Regions from separate parts of the Streptomyces sp. NPDC005281 genome, predicted to be linked through region 3. Evidence: riboswitches for the same ligand, from Rfam matches in the RefSeq annotation. Region 3 holds a riboswitch; each other region holds the start of a gene.
What was found. A riboswitch is a leader RNA that binds a small molecule or an ion and turns the genes downstream of it on or off. The one in region 3 is predicted to bind cobalamin.

Region 1 (4,183 bases), on a different contig from region 3:
CGGGACGTCGCGCCCGCCGCCGACCTTCAGGTCGAAGTGAATGCGGTTCTTCGTGGCCTTGGGCTCCGGAACCTTCTGGAACCACACCCGGGGTCCTCGCCCTTCGGGATCGACGATCGACTCCGGGGTGTCACCCGCGCCTTCGGGCAGCTCCTCGTCGGGCACCCCCATGCCTGCCCAGTACTCCCGCCACGTGGCATGGCCGCCCGGCGGGGGTTCGGGAACGTATCCCAGGGCCTCGCACCAGAACGCCACCTGCCTCCGCGGGTCGGCACAGTCGATCGTCAGTTGCAGTGTCATCTCCATAACCAGAGCCTGACAGACGGGTCTGACATTCAGAGCGACGCCAACCAGGCCGCGGTGTCCTTGGGATGGTCGAGGCGGAGGGTGTCGAGAGGAGCGAAGCGGCCATCGTCGACGCGGCGCTGGATGTCGCGGTGGCGGGCTCCGTGTTGGGACCAGGCCCACCAGGCAGGGTGTTCCCGGCTCAGCCAGGCTTTCCAGGTTTCCCTGTTCCCGCCGAACAGGGACTCGCGCGTGACGGTGCGTTTCAAGGAACGGCGCAGGACTCGGAGCATGATCACGCGCCTTGGGTAGTCCAGCCAGATCACCGTGTCGGCCCGCTCCCACAGCAGGTCACGGACCGCCGGGTAGCCGAGCGAGTCGATGATCCAGCACGGCTCGGCGGTGAGGGTTGAGACGTCGTCGGTCAGTTTGTCGTTGACGGACCAGTCGGGGCCGTTGAAGTAGAGCGCGTCCATCTCGTGGTACGGCAGGCCGAGATACCCGCTCAAGGCTTGCGCGAGCGTGGATTTGCCCGCGCCGGTGACTCCCACCACCAAGATCCGTTCCACGGCCGCACCCTACTCTCGCGGCCCAGAGAAGAGCTCGCGCGTCTCCTGCCCGCCACCGATTCAGCACAGGGCGCAGTCTCGGCAACCGCCCTCGGGCCGAAGGACATTCGGCGCGAGACCGGTCTACGATCTTGGCGCATGACGACTCCCGACTGCTATGTATGCGGCAAGGAAGCAGAGTTCGACGACCTTCCGCCACGCGAGTGCGTGGCCTTCGACCAGCACTGGCGGGTGGCTCACGTCTTCAACACCGCGATGCCCGGCTGGCTGGTGCTGCTGCCGAGGCGCCACGTCACCGCGGTTCACGACCTCACCGACGCCGAGGCAGCTGCCCTGGGGATGTGGCAAGTCAAGCTCTCCCGGGCGCTGCGGAGCACGACCGGCTGCGCCAAGACCTACGTCATCCAGTTCGCCGAGGCCGAAGGCTTCGCGCACGTGCACTTCCACATCGTCCCGCGCATGGCGGATCTGCGGCCGGAACATCGTGGACCGGGCGTTTTCGAACTGCTCGGGCGGCCCGAACAGGAACGAGTGTCGAGCGAGCACGCGGACCAGATTTCCCTCGCCATGCGCGATCACCTTCGCGAGAACTCGATCGCTCGTTAGACGGACAACGGAATCCGAGCGTTCGGGACGACGCCGACTCTCAACGCGCCCTCCGGGGAGGGGTGAACACGTACAGGTCAAGGATGTCGGGGCAGGGAGCGACACCGGGGCCGCCGGCCTGTACCCAGGCCGCGATGTCCTCGGTGGCGTCGGAGTCGTTGACGAGGCCGAGCCAGACCGGGCGGGCTCCTGCGGTACGTGCGGCTGCGGAGGGCTGGACGACGATCACGTTGGCGTGTTCGCACACGTCGAGGCAGTCCGAGACGCGTACAGGGACCTCTTCGGCCAGCCGCGCGAGCTGCCGTTCGTGATCCACGCCGGTGACTTTGGGGGTTCCGCAGCAGCAGTCCCGGCAGACGACTATCCGACATGGTGCCGGTGCGGTGGTGAAACGCTCGGTGCCTGCCGCTTCAGAGCTCTGTCGAGGCATGGCTCGTCACACTCCTCGTCCGGAGAGATCGGTGAAGCTCGACCGGCAGCCGGGAGGCGAGGCGTACAGGGGCACGCCCGGCTTGTCCGGGGTACGAAGCAGCGAGACGGTACGGAACATGGGCATGCCTCGGGGGTCGGGGCTCGTACGCGGAGCCTGGCCTACATGTCCTCCGGGGTGCGGAGGTGCCAGCAGGTCTTCGGACTCGGGTTCGTCCGGACGGGGCGCCTTCCCGGTCTCCCAGTGGCGCTGTGCCCCGCCCGTCCCCCTCACCGCTGCGCGTCAGCTCCGGATTCGCACCGGATTCCCTGACCACGGATGTGGTTCGACTGGCTCGCCGAGGCTATCAAGTCCGTCGGAGAGGGGCGTCGAGAGCTACGGAACCTGCGCCGGCCCGCCTTCGCAGGGCAGAACTCGATGCGGGGCCCGCCCGCGTCACCCGGGCCCGGAAAGCCGTACGTCACGCCCGCCCCCGTTGTTCAGGGTGTGTCACCCGCGTAGTAGAACCGGCACGTCACGCCGGAGCCGGGTCTGCGAGGCTCGTCGGGGTGCGGGTCGTACAGGGCGCGGCCGCCGGGCCAGCGCGACAGCTCGGTGGACAGGGCGGCGCCGTCGTCGACTTCCTCAGGCTGCCGGTCGGTGACGTCCAGGAGCAGACCGTCCAGTGGTCCGCCTATGAGCGCGGCATACGTCCGGTGCGGCAGCGGGCCGGGGTCAGGATCGTCATGGTCACGTCCGTAGACCCGTCCGCGCAGCAGCTGCTCATCACCGTTCATGGGACCAGCATTGCAGCTGGCACTGACAACGAGGATTTGCTCGGCCCTCTCAAGCCCGAGGGACGTTTCCCGAGTACCCCTCGGGGCCTCTCGGGGGCGCGTGGTGGTTGCGTACGTTGCGCTCCACCTCTGCGGTACAGCCGCTCGATATTGGGTTGGTGTTTCGGTGGCCGCACACGGCAAAGTGGCACGGTGACTGAGTATTGGGCGCATACCCTGAACTGGGCAGAAGTGGACCCGTCGCAGCACCCGTTCGAGCTCGACGCCGAGGCGGCGAAGGCGCTGGCCGAGTCGGTGGCGGCCCTGCTGCCCGGGGCGGACGCCGTCGAAGAGGATCTCGGGCGCTCGCTCGATCCGGTCACGGAACTTCTGGTGGAGCGGTACGGCCGGTGGGCCTGCGGATGGAACTGGTCCGTGGGCGAGGGGGACACCGACGGTGGGGTCGTCGGCGTCTGGTGCTGTGCTGCCGATTCCGTGACGACGACGGAGGAGACCTCACGGCTGGTTGTCGCGGCCCTGCTCGAATGGCGTGACTGGCTCGAGGAACTGGCGGAGCGCTTCGCCGCCCTCGTACCGCCCAGGGCCTCCGCCGACTCCTTGGCCGACGCCTGGCACTGGGAGCGCGTGTGCACCCGGCTGGTCACGGTGGTGGCCGAACGGACCCAGGCCGAGAGTGGCTGGTACGGGCACTGTATGCAGGTCCTCACATGGTTCCTCACCCGCAACGGCGTCGACGAGGAGCGGGCCCGCGAGATCGTCGACGGCGCGGTCGGAGGCCGCTTCGGCAGTTGGATCGCACCGGAGGCCACTGTGGTCGACTCGGTGAGCTCACGCTTTGCCCGGAGCCTGGAAGGACAGGGATGAATGCCGCGCCCGCCGGACGGACGCCCTGGCCGACCGGCTGAGCATCCGTGGCGCGCCCGGGCGCGTGCACCGACACGCCCACGCCCCCGCCGGAACCGCCCCGGCCTATGTAGTCGTCTTGTGCGCTGACTGTGTACGCGGCAGGGAGACGGGGGATGTTGTGACGCGGAACGTGACGAAGGCCGGTTTGCTGGCGGTGGCCGTGGTGACGGTGCTCGGGGCCTCGGCCTGCGGCGGGAAGGCCGGCGCGGCGGCCGGGGGAACGCTCCCCGCCCACAAGAAGGGCGAGACCGTGGCGCCCTTCGGGGAGAGGGCGTCGTCCGGCTGGGCGCCGACACGTTCCGGCTCGGCGGGGACGTCGTCCGGAACGGCGTGGACCGCGGCAACGCCCGTCACCCGGCATGTGCCGTGGAATCTCGACATCCTGGACCAGCGGTCGCGGCCCCTGAACGGGAAGTTCACCACCACCGCCACGGGCAAGGGCGTTCACGTCTATGTGATCGACACCGGAATGGACATCGCTCACAGCGAGTTCGGCGGACGCGCCCACCTCGGCGCCGACTTCGTCGGCCCGAGGGACTCCGGTGACTGCTTCAGCGAAGCGGGCATCGGCCACGGCACGTTCGTCGCCGGCATCATCGGCGGGGCGAAGT
Region 2 (4,183 bases), on a different contig from region 3:
AGCATGGCCGGCACCACGATGTCCGACTTCATGAACCGCGACGCCAGCGACAAGTACCTCTCGGGCGGCGCCACATCGCTCGGCTGGGGCCCTCAGGGCCTCGGTCTCGGCTACCCCGAGGGCGCCGCCATCCTGGTCTCGCTCCTCCTCGCGATCTTCCTCGCCTGGAAACTGAGCGGAATGACGTTCCAGATCCGGGACATCGTCACCTTCCGTGGTGAGTCGCTGTTCTGGTCGGCGATCCTCGTCTCCAACACGCTCGGCACGTCGATGGGCGACTTCCTCTCCGACAGCTCCGGCCTCGGCTACCTGGGCGGGGCGCTGCTCGTCACGGGACTGCTGGCAGTGCTCGTCGCGCTGATGAAGGTTCCGTCGGTGTCGAACGTCCTGCTGTTCTGGATCGCCTTCGTCCTCACCCGCCCGCTCGGCGCCACGGCCGGCGACTTTCTCACCAAGCCGCTCGCCAAGGGGGGACTCGACCTCGGTACCGCGGGCTCGTCGGCCGTGCTGCTCATCGTTCTGTTCGGCCTCATGGCATACGCCCACGTCAAGGAGCGCCGCGCGTCCGAGCCCGGCCCGGAGGCGCAAGCGGTCCGAGTGGAGGCCGACAGCCGGTGAGCCCGGCCCGGCAACTTCAGGGCAACCCGGGCGACTTCCGCCGTTCCTGACGGGTGATCCACCCGTCACCGAAGCAGTCGCCCCATGGCACCGGGTGTCCCCCCGGTACGCGAGAGGCCCCCCGGATGCTTCCGAGGGGCTCTCTTGTGTGCCGGAGGGGTCAGTTCGCGGCCGGGACCGACCGGCCCGAAGTGACGGTCGCGGGGCGGGGGTTCAGCAGACGCTCGGCCAACTCGCCGAAGGCCAGGCCGAATCCGGCCCACAGGACGGTCTGGATGGCAAGCGCCGAGAGCCTGAACCGCCACAGGAGGGTGGCCGGGAAGTCCCGCGGCACCTCGTTGATCACGGGCAGGAACTCGTAGGCCAGTCCGATCACTACGGCGAAGGCGGCGACCGCGATGACGGTGGCGTACCAGGTGCCGAGACTCGGCGCGAGGCGCTTGCCGAGGATGGTGGCACCCACCGCGAGCAGCACGCTGAGGACCATCATCAGGAAGTACAGGGCGGTCCGCTTGCCGATGGTGTCGGGGTCGCCGACCGACGGCGGGTTGGCCGGGTACTTCAGGAACGGCACGACGTACACGGCGAGGAGCGCGGTCCCGGACAGCAGGAGCGCGGTCGCGCGCGGGCCGAAGCGGCCCACACGGCCGAGGGCGAAGCAGTAGGCGAGCGCGGCGATGCCGCCGAAGGAGACGCCGTAGACCAGGACACCGGTGGCGAGGCCCGCGGTGGACTGGAGGCTGCGCGAGACGAGTTCGACCTCGTGCCCGTGTGCGTGGGAGTGGGCCTCCTCGAAGCCGATGGCGCTGTCGACGGTCGGTTCACCGAGCAAGTAGGCGACGACCAGGGCGAGTACACCGGCCGCGAGACCGGCCAGCATGCCGCGTACGAGGAGGTTTCTTACCGTTGCGGAGTTCATCGTGGGTGCTCTCCGTCGCGTCAGTGGCAGGGGAAACCGAGCAGGTGGCGGGCGTCGTGCACCCACTCGTGAACGTCCTCGCCGGAGACGACGGAGGTGGCGCCCTGTTCGGCGCCGACGAAGTACAGCAGGACCAGCATGAGAATGCCGAAGAAGACCGCCCAGGGGACGATCGCACCGATCGGCAGCTTGGCGGGGAGAGCGGGGGTGGTGGCTGTCGGCGGAGCGACGGTCTGCGCCATGGCAGGACCTCCTCGGGAGTTCGCGTCCCATCTCGGTGGTGCACAGGATGACGCCTACGGGTCTGACTCACGCGGCGCCCAGCGTGGCTGGGGCGTCTCGCTCACAGTGGCGCGACCGTGCCGGATTTCCGCCGGCTTCCGTCTTGACGTCATCGATATCGGACCGACCGTACCGTGTGCCGGGTGCCTGGCCAAGACCGCGCCGCCCGGGGTGATCTTCCTCTCGCCCCAGGTGGCAGGTCCCGCCGGCCGTCAGAAGACGTCGTCGGACAGCCCGAGTTCACGCTCGCCGAGAGGGGCGAAGAAGCGCTCGACGTCGGCGTCGGTGACCTCGGCGAGCGTGGCCGGGGACCAGCGCGGTTCACGGTCCTTGTCGATGATCTGGGCCCGGACACCCTCGACCAGGTCCAGTGCGGACAGGGCGGCGCAGGACACCCGGTACTCCTGGTCCAGGACCCGCTCCAGCGAACCGAGCCGCCGGGCCCGGCGCAGGGCGGCCAGCGTGACCTTCAGCGCGGTGGGCGAGTTGCCGAGCAGGACCTCCGCCGCCTCCTTGGCGGCCGGGTCTCCGACCGCGAGCAGTCGCCGGATGATCTCCTCGACCGTGTCGGCGCCGTAGCAGGCGTCGATCCACTCGCGCCGCTCCGCGAGCTCGGCCGGCGGCGCGGGCCGCACATGGGCGGCCAGCACCTGGGCCACGGGCCGGTGGGCGAGCTCGGACACGAACCGCGGGAGCGAGGAGGACGGCACGTAGTGGTCGGCGAGACCGCACAGCAGCGCGTCTCCAGCGCCGATCGAGACGCCCGTCAGAGCGAGATGGGTGCCGAGTTCGCCCGGAGCGAGGCCGAGCAGATGGGTGCCGCCGACATCGGGGACGAAACCGATGCCGGTCTCGGGCATGGCGATGCGCGAACGTTCGGTGACGATCCGGACGCTGCCGTGCGCGGAGATCCCGACGCCGCCGCCCATGACGATGCCGTCCATGACCGCCACGTACGGCTTGGGACAGCGGGCGATACGGGCGTTGAGGTGATACTCGTCGCGCCAGAACGCGGCGGACGCGGTGCCGTCCCCGTCACGCGCGTCGTCGTGGACGACCCGGATGTCGCCGCCCGCGCACAGTCCGCGTTCTCCGGCGCCGGTGACGACGACGGTCTCGACGCCGGGGTCCTGCTCCCAGGCGGTGAGGGCCTGGTCGATCCGGCGCACCATCGCGTGGTTCAGGGCGTTCAGCGCCCTGGGCCGGTTGAGGGTGAGGTGGGCTGCCCGTCCCTCGGTACGCAGCAGGACGGACTCCCCGGCGCCGGGCGCCTCGGTGCCGTTCACTTCGGCGCCCGGGTCAGACGGCGGGCCACGATGACGCGCATGATCTCGGTGGTTCCTTCCACGGTCCGGTGGGTTCGCCGGTCACGGCGATCTCCCCGCTACCGTACTCACCGAGCGGCCCGGCCCTGGTTCCGTCAGGCCTCCTCCCCCGGCTCCAGCGCGTACAGCCGCGGCAGGTTGACCACGATCGCCTCCTGGGTGCTGCGGGCGATGACGACCACGGCCTCTTCGTCGGGGTCCGGGTTCTCCTCGCGGTGCGGCACGAAGGGGGGCACGAAGATGTAGTCACCGGGTGAGGTGCGCAGGCGCACCTCCTCGGGACCGTCCCCCGAGTCGTCGACGAAGACGAACTCGGGGTGCCCGCTCACCACATGGATGGCGGTCTCGGACTCTCCGTGGTGATGGTCCGAGGAGGCGGTGGAGGGGGCGACGTGGGTCTGGCCCATCCACAGTTTCTCGGAGCCGACCGTGGTGCCGCTGACGGCGGCGAATCTGCGCATGCCACCGGTCTGCGCCGTGTCACCGTCGAGGGCGTCCGCGCGGATGTGGTGCAGGCGGGTGCGCAGCGGGCGTCCGGACCGCGCTGCGGCGTCCGGGAGATGGGGGTGGAAACCTTCGCCGGGGGTCGTCAACGGCTCGCTCATGGAGGGGGACGCTAGAGCGGCCCGGAAAAGGATGTCAAGAGGTGTCCATTGCCGTTCACCTGCGGCAATGTTCCCGCAATGTATGCGGGGAAGCGGTGGAAACCCAGCCGGCGGACGGCGTGTCGGGCATCATGTGCGCATGCATATCTCCGCGAAGGCGGACTACGCCACGCGGGCCCTGCTGGAGCTCGCCCGCGAACCCGCCCGCCCGCTCACCTGTGAGGCCATGGCCTCCTCGCAGCACGTTCCGTTCCGGTTCCTGAAGTCCGTGGTGGGCGAGTTGCGCCGGGCCGGTCTGGTACGCAGCCAGCGAGGCTGCGAGGGCGGGTACTGGCTCGGCCGGCCCGCCGACGAGATAACCCTGCTGGACGTCGTACGCGCCGTGGACGGTGAGCTGATCACCTTGCGGGGCGAGCCGCTGGCCGGACTCGACT
Region 3 (4,183 bases):
CACGATCCTGCCGCTGTACTCGCTGATGCTGGGCCTGCTCGCCCTGCTCGGGTTCATGGCGATCGCGGCCGGGGTGAAGGTCACCAACGGCCAGCTCGCCATCCCGCAGCTCTTCGAGAACATGTTCCCCGACTGGTTCGCGGGCGTCGCCTTCGCCGCCATCGGCATCGGCGCGCTCGTGCCCGCGGCCATCATGTCGATCGCGGCCGCGAACCTTTTCACCCGCAACATCTACAAGGACTTCATCAACCCGGCCGCGACCCCGCGGCAGGAGACCAGGGTCTCCAAACTGGTCTCGCTCCTGGTGAAGGTGGGCGCGCTGGTCTTCGTCCTGACCATGGACAAGACCGTGGCGATCAACTTCCAGCTGCTGGGCGGCATCTGGATCCTTCAGACCTTCCCCTCGCTGGTCGGAGGGCTGTTCACCCGCTGGTTCCACCGCTGGGCACTGCTGGGCGGCTGGGCGGTCGGCATGCTCTACGGCACGATCGCCGCCTACGGGGTGGCCTCCCCGACCCAGAAGCACTTCGGCGGCAGCTCGAAGGCGATCCCCGGCATCGGGGAGATCGGCTACATCGGCCTGACGGCGTTCGTCCTGAACGCGGCCGTGGCCGTGGTCCTCACCTTCGCCCTCAGGGCGTTCAAGGCCCCGGAGGGTGTCGACGAGACCTCACCCGGGGACTACACGGCCGACTCGGGGGATCCCGGGGTCGAGACGGAGCTTCCGCCGGCCACGGCGGACGCTAGCCACTAGGCCGCACCGCGGGCAGGGCCCAGCCACGGGCCGGGGAGGCAGGGCCCAGCCAGGGCCCGGGCGGGACGCCTCCCCCGCGACTGCCGTGGACGACGGACCGCCGGAGGAAAACCGGCGGCCCGTCGCCGTGCCGGCCGGGCACACTCACCCGCATGGACATCGTCATCAGGCCCGCCCTGCCCGAGGAGTACCCCGTCGTCGGCGAGATCGCGGCCCGGGCCTATCTCGGGGACGGGCTGCTCGACTTCGGGGAGAGCGACGGGTACCTCGCGAGACTGCGGGACGTCGAGGGGCGGGCGGCCGTCGCCGAGGTGCTGGTGGCCGTCGAGGGGGACCGGGTGCTCGGCAGCGTGACCTTCGTGGCGCAGGGCAGCCCCATGGCCGACTTCGCGCGCGCCGGGGAGGCCGAGATCCGGATGCTCGCGGTCGCGCGGGAGGCGCGCGGCCGGGGTGCGGGCGAGGCCCTCGTACGCGCCTGTGCCGAACGCGCACGGTCCCTGGAGGGCTGCACGCACCTCGTGCTGTCCACCCAGCGCGCCATGCTGAGCGCCCGGCGCCTCTACGAACGCCTCGGCTTCACCCGCACCCCGGACCGCGACTGGAACCCCCTTCCGGAGCTCGACGACATCCGGCTGCTCACCTACGAGTTGACGCTCCGGCACGCTCCGTAGCGCTCTCGGACACCAAGCGGACACAACATGTGGGGGCAGTCCCGAAGCCCGGCACAAGATGTATGCTCGTGATCGCTGTCGTCGCAGGGGAATCCGGTGCAAATCCGGAACTGTCCCGCAACGGTGTACTTGTGCGTGTTCGCGTCTGCGTGTGCCCGTACTCGCGTCAGTCCGAGGACCTGCCGACAGCGCGCCCCGGCCGTCCGGCCCGGGTGCCGACGACGTCCGGGCCTCGCGGAATGGGCCGGTGGACGCGGTGCGCTGCTGCCCGAAAGCGCTCCCGTGTGCCCCCGCCCGCCCGCGAGGCCCCGTGCCGAGCGAGGAGAGCCACACGTGACCATCGCGCCAGCCGATCCGGCTTCAGTGACCGCGCAGCAGGCCCCGGTGGAGACCGACGGTCCCGGAACCGTGCTGCTGCGGACCCTGACGGATCTCACCGCCGACCTCCCCGACGCCGACCCCGGCCGGGTCGCCGCCGCGGCGCTGCGCGGCCGGTCCGCCCGCGCCGACGAGGCCGAGCTGCGCGAACTGGCCACCGAGGCGGCCGCGGGTCTCATCTCCGAGGACCCCGCCTACTCCCGGCTGGCGGCCCGCCTGCTCGCGGTCACCATCGCCGTCGAGGCCGCCTCCCAGGGCGTCACGATCTTCTCCGAGTCGGTCGCCGTCGGCCACCGCGAGGGCCTGATCGCCGACCGCACGGCCGCGTTCGTCCAGTTGCACACGGCCCGCCTCGACGCGCTCATCGACGCCGAGGGCGACGACCGCTTCGGCTACTTCGGGCTGCGCACGCTGCACAGCCGCTATCTGCTCCGGCACCCGATCACCCGCAAGGTCGTCGAGACGCCCCAGCACTTCATGCTCCGGGTGGCCTGCGGCCTCGCCGAGGACGACACGGCCCGCTCCGTGGACGAAGTCACCGCGCTCTACCGGCTCATGAGCCGCCTCGACTATCTCCCGTCCTCCCCGACGCTCTTCAACTCCGGTACGCGGCACCCCCAGATGTCGTCCTGCTACCTCCTCGACTCCCCGCTGGACGAGCTGGACTCCATCTACGACCGCTATCACCAGGTGGCACGCCTGTCGAAGCACGCGGGCGGCATCGGGCTGTCGTACTCCCGCATCCGCTCGCGCGGTTCGCTGATCCGTGGCACCAACGGGCACTCGAACGGCATCGTCCCGTTCCTGAAGACGCTCGACGCCTCGGTCGCCGCGGTGAACCAGGGCGGCCGGCGCAAGGGCGCGGCCGCGGTCTACCTGGAGACCTGGCACTCCGACATCGAGGAGTTCCTGGAACTGCGCGACAACACCGGTGAGGACGCCCGGCGTACGCACAACCTGAACCTCGCGCACTGGATCCCGGACGAGTTCATGCGCCGGGTGAACGAGGACGGCGTCTGGTCGCTCTTCTCCCCCGCCGACGTGCCGGAACTGGTCGACCTGTGGGGCGACGCGTTCGACGCGGCCTACCGCAAGGCCGAGGAGGCGGGCCTGGCCAGGAAGACCATCCCGGCCCGGGACCTGTACGGCCGCATGATGCGCACCCTCGCGCAGACCGGCAACGGCTGGATGACCTTCAAGGACGCCGCCAACCGCACCGCCAACCAGACGGCGGAGCCGGGCCACACCGTCCACTCCTCGAACCTGTGCACCGAGATCCTGGAGGTCACGGACGACGGGGAGACGGCGGTCTGCAACCTGGGCTCGGTCAACCTGGGCGCGTTCGTCGTCGGTGAAGACATCGACTGGGAGCGGCTCGACGAGACCGTGCGCACCGCGGTCACCTTCCTCGACCGCGTGGTGGACATCAACTTCTACCCGACCGAGCAGGCGGGCCGCTCCAACGCCAAGTGGCGCCCGGTCGGCCTCGGCGCGATGGGTCTCCAGGACGTCTTCTTCAAGCTGCGGATCCCCTTCGACTCGCCCGAGGCCCGCGCCCTGTCCACCCGGATCGCCGAGCGGATCATGCTCGCCTCCTACGAGGCCTCCGCGGACCTGGCGGAGCGCAACGGACCGCTCCCGGCCTGGGAGAAGACCCGTACCGCCCGTGGCGTGCTGCACCCGGACCACTTCGACGTCGAGCTGAACTGGCCGGAGCGCTGGGCCGCGCTGCGGCAGCGGATCGCGGCGGTCGGCATGCGCAACTCGCTGCTGCTGGCCATCGCACCCACCGCCACCATCGCGTCCATCGCGGGCGTGTACGAGTGCATCGAGCCGCAGGTGTCGAACCTGTTCAAGCGCGAGACGCTGTCCGGCGAGTTCCTCCAGGTCAACTCGTATCTGGTGAACGAGCTGAAGGAGCTCGGCGTGTGGGACGCGCAGACCCGCGAGGCGCTGCGCGAGTCCAACGGCTCGGTCCAGGGCTTCACCTGGGTCCCGCAGGACGTCCGCGACCTGTACCGCACGGCGTGGGAGATCCCGCAGCGCGGCCTGATCGACATGGCCGCCGCCCGTACGCCGTTCCTCGACCAGGCCCAGTCGCTGAACCTGTTCCTGGAGACGCCGACCATCGGCAAGCTCTCCTCGATGTACGCGTACGCCTGGAAGGCGGGCCTGAAGACGACGTACTACCTGCGCTCGCGCCCGGCGACCCGCATCGCCCGCGCGGCCCAGGCACAGGCGCGGCCCGAGGCGACCATCCCCGTCCAGCAGGCCGCCGACCCCGACGCCGTCGCCTGCTCCCTTGAGAACCCCGAGTCCTGCGAGGCCTGCCAGTAATGACCGACACGAACACCGAGAAGACTGTGTCCGAGAAGAACCT

Region 1: linked by a shared signal. The riboswitch ahead of ABZV42_RS27995 ((2Fe-2S) ferredoxin domain-containing protein) and the one ahead of ABZV42_RS18895 (ribonucleoside-diphosphate reductase subunit alpha) in region 3 are both predicted to bind cobalamin.
Region 2: linked by a shared signal. The riboswitch ahead of ABZV42_RS04170 (CbtB-domain containing protein) and the one ahead of ABZV42_RS18895 (ribonucleoside-diphosphate reductase subunit alpha) in region 3 are both predicted to bind cobalamin.

The regions. Positions count from the first base shown of each region.
Region 1 covers NZ_JBEXGX010000022.1:61,582-65,764, forward strand. Annotated here, with positions in the region: gene ABZV42_RS27980 (VOC family protein) at 1-306, opposite strand, end outside; gene ABZV42_RS27985 (adenylate kinase) at 336-854, opposite strand; gene ABZV42_RS27990 (HIT family protein) at 993-1,460, shown strand; gene ABZV42_RS27995 ((2Fe-2S) ferredoxin domain-containing protein) at 1,501-1,890, opposite strand; cobalamin riboswitch at 2,063-2,239, opposite strand; gene ABZV42_RS28000 (hypothetical protein) at 2,370-2,666, opposite strand; gene ABZV42_RS28005 (hypothetical protein) at 2,859-3,530, shown strand; gene ABZV42_RS28010 (S8 family peptidase) at 3,691-4,183, shown strand, end outside.
Region 2 covers NZ_JBEXGX010000002.1:333,093-337,275, forward strand. Annotated here, with positions in the region: gene ABZV42_RS04160 (hypothetical protein) at 1-618, shown strand, start outside; gene ABZV42_RS04165 (CbtA family protein) at 779-1,537, opposite strand; gene ABZV42_RS04170 (CbtB-domain containing protein) at 1,558-1,779, opposite strand; cobalamin riboswitch at 1,820-1,966, opposite strand; gene ABZV42_RS04175 (enoyl-CoA hydratase/isomerase family protein) at 2,032-3,105, opposite strand; gene ABZV42_RS04180 (cupin domain-containing protein) at 3,240-3,749, opposite strand; gene ABZV42_RS04185 (Rrf2 family transcriptional regulator) at 3,889-4,183, shown strand, end outside.
Region 3 covers NZ_JBEXGX010000012.1:153,600-157,782, forward strand. Annotated here, with positions in the region: gene mctP (monocarboxylate uptake permease MctP) at 1-754, shown strand, start outside; gene ABZV42_RS18890 (GNAT family N-acetyltransferase) at 907-1,425, shown strand; cobalamin riboswitch at 1,471-1,627, shown strand; gene ABZV42_RS18895 (ribonucleoside-diphosphate reductase subunit alpha) at 1,759-4,140, shown strand; gene ABZV42_RS18900 (ribonucleotide-diphosphate reductase subunit beta) at 4,140-4,183, shown strand, end outside.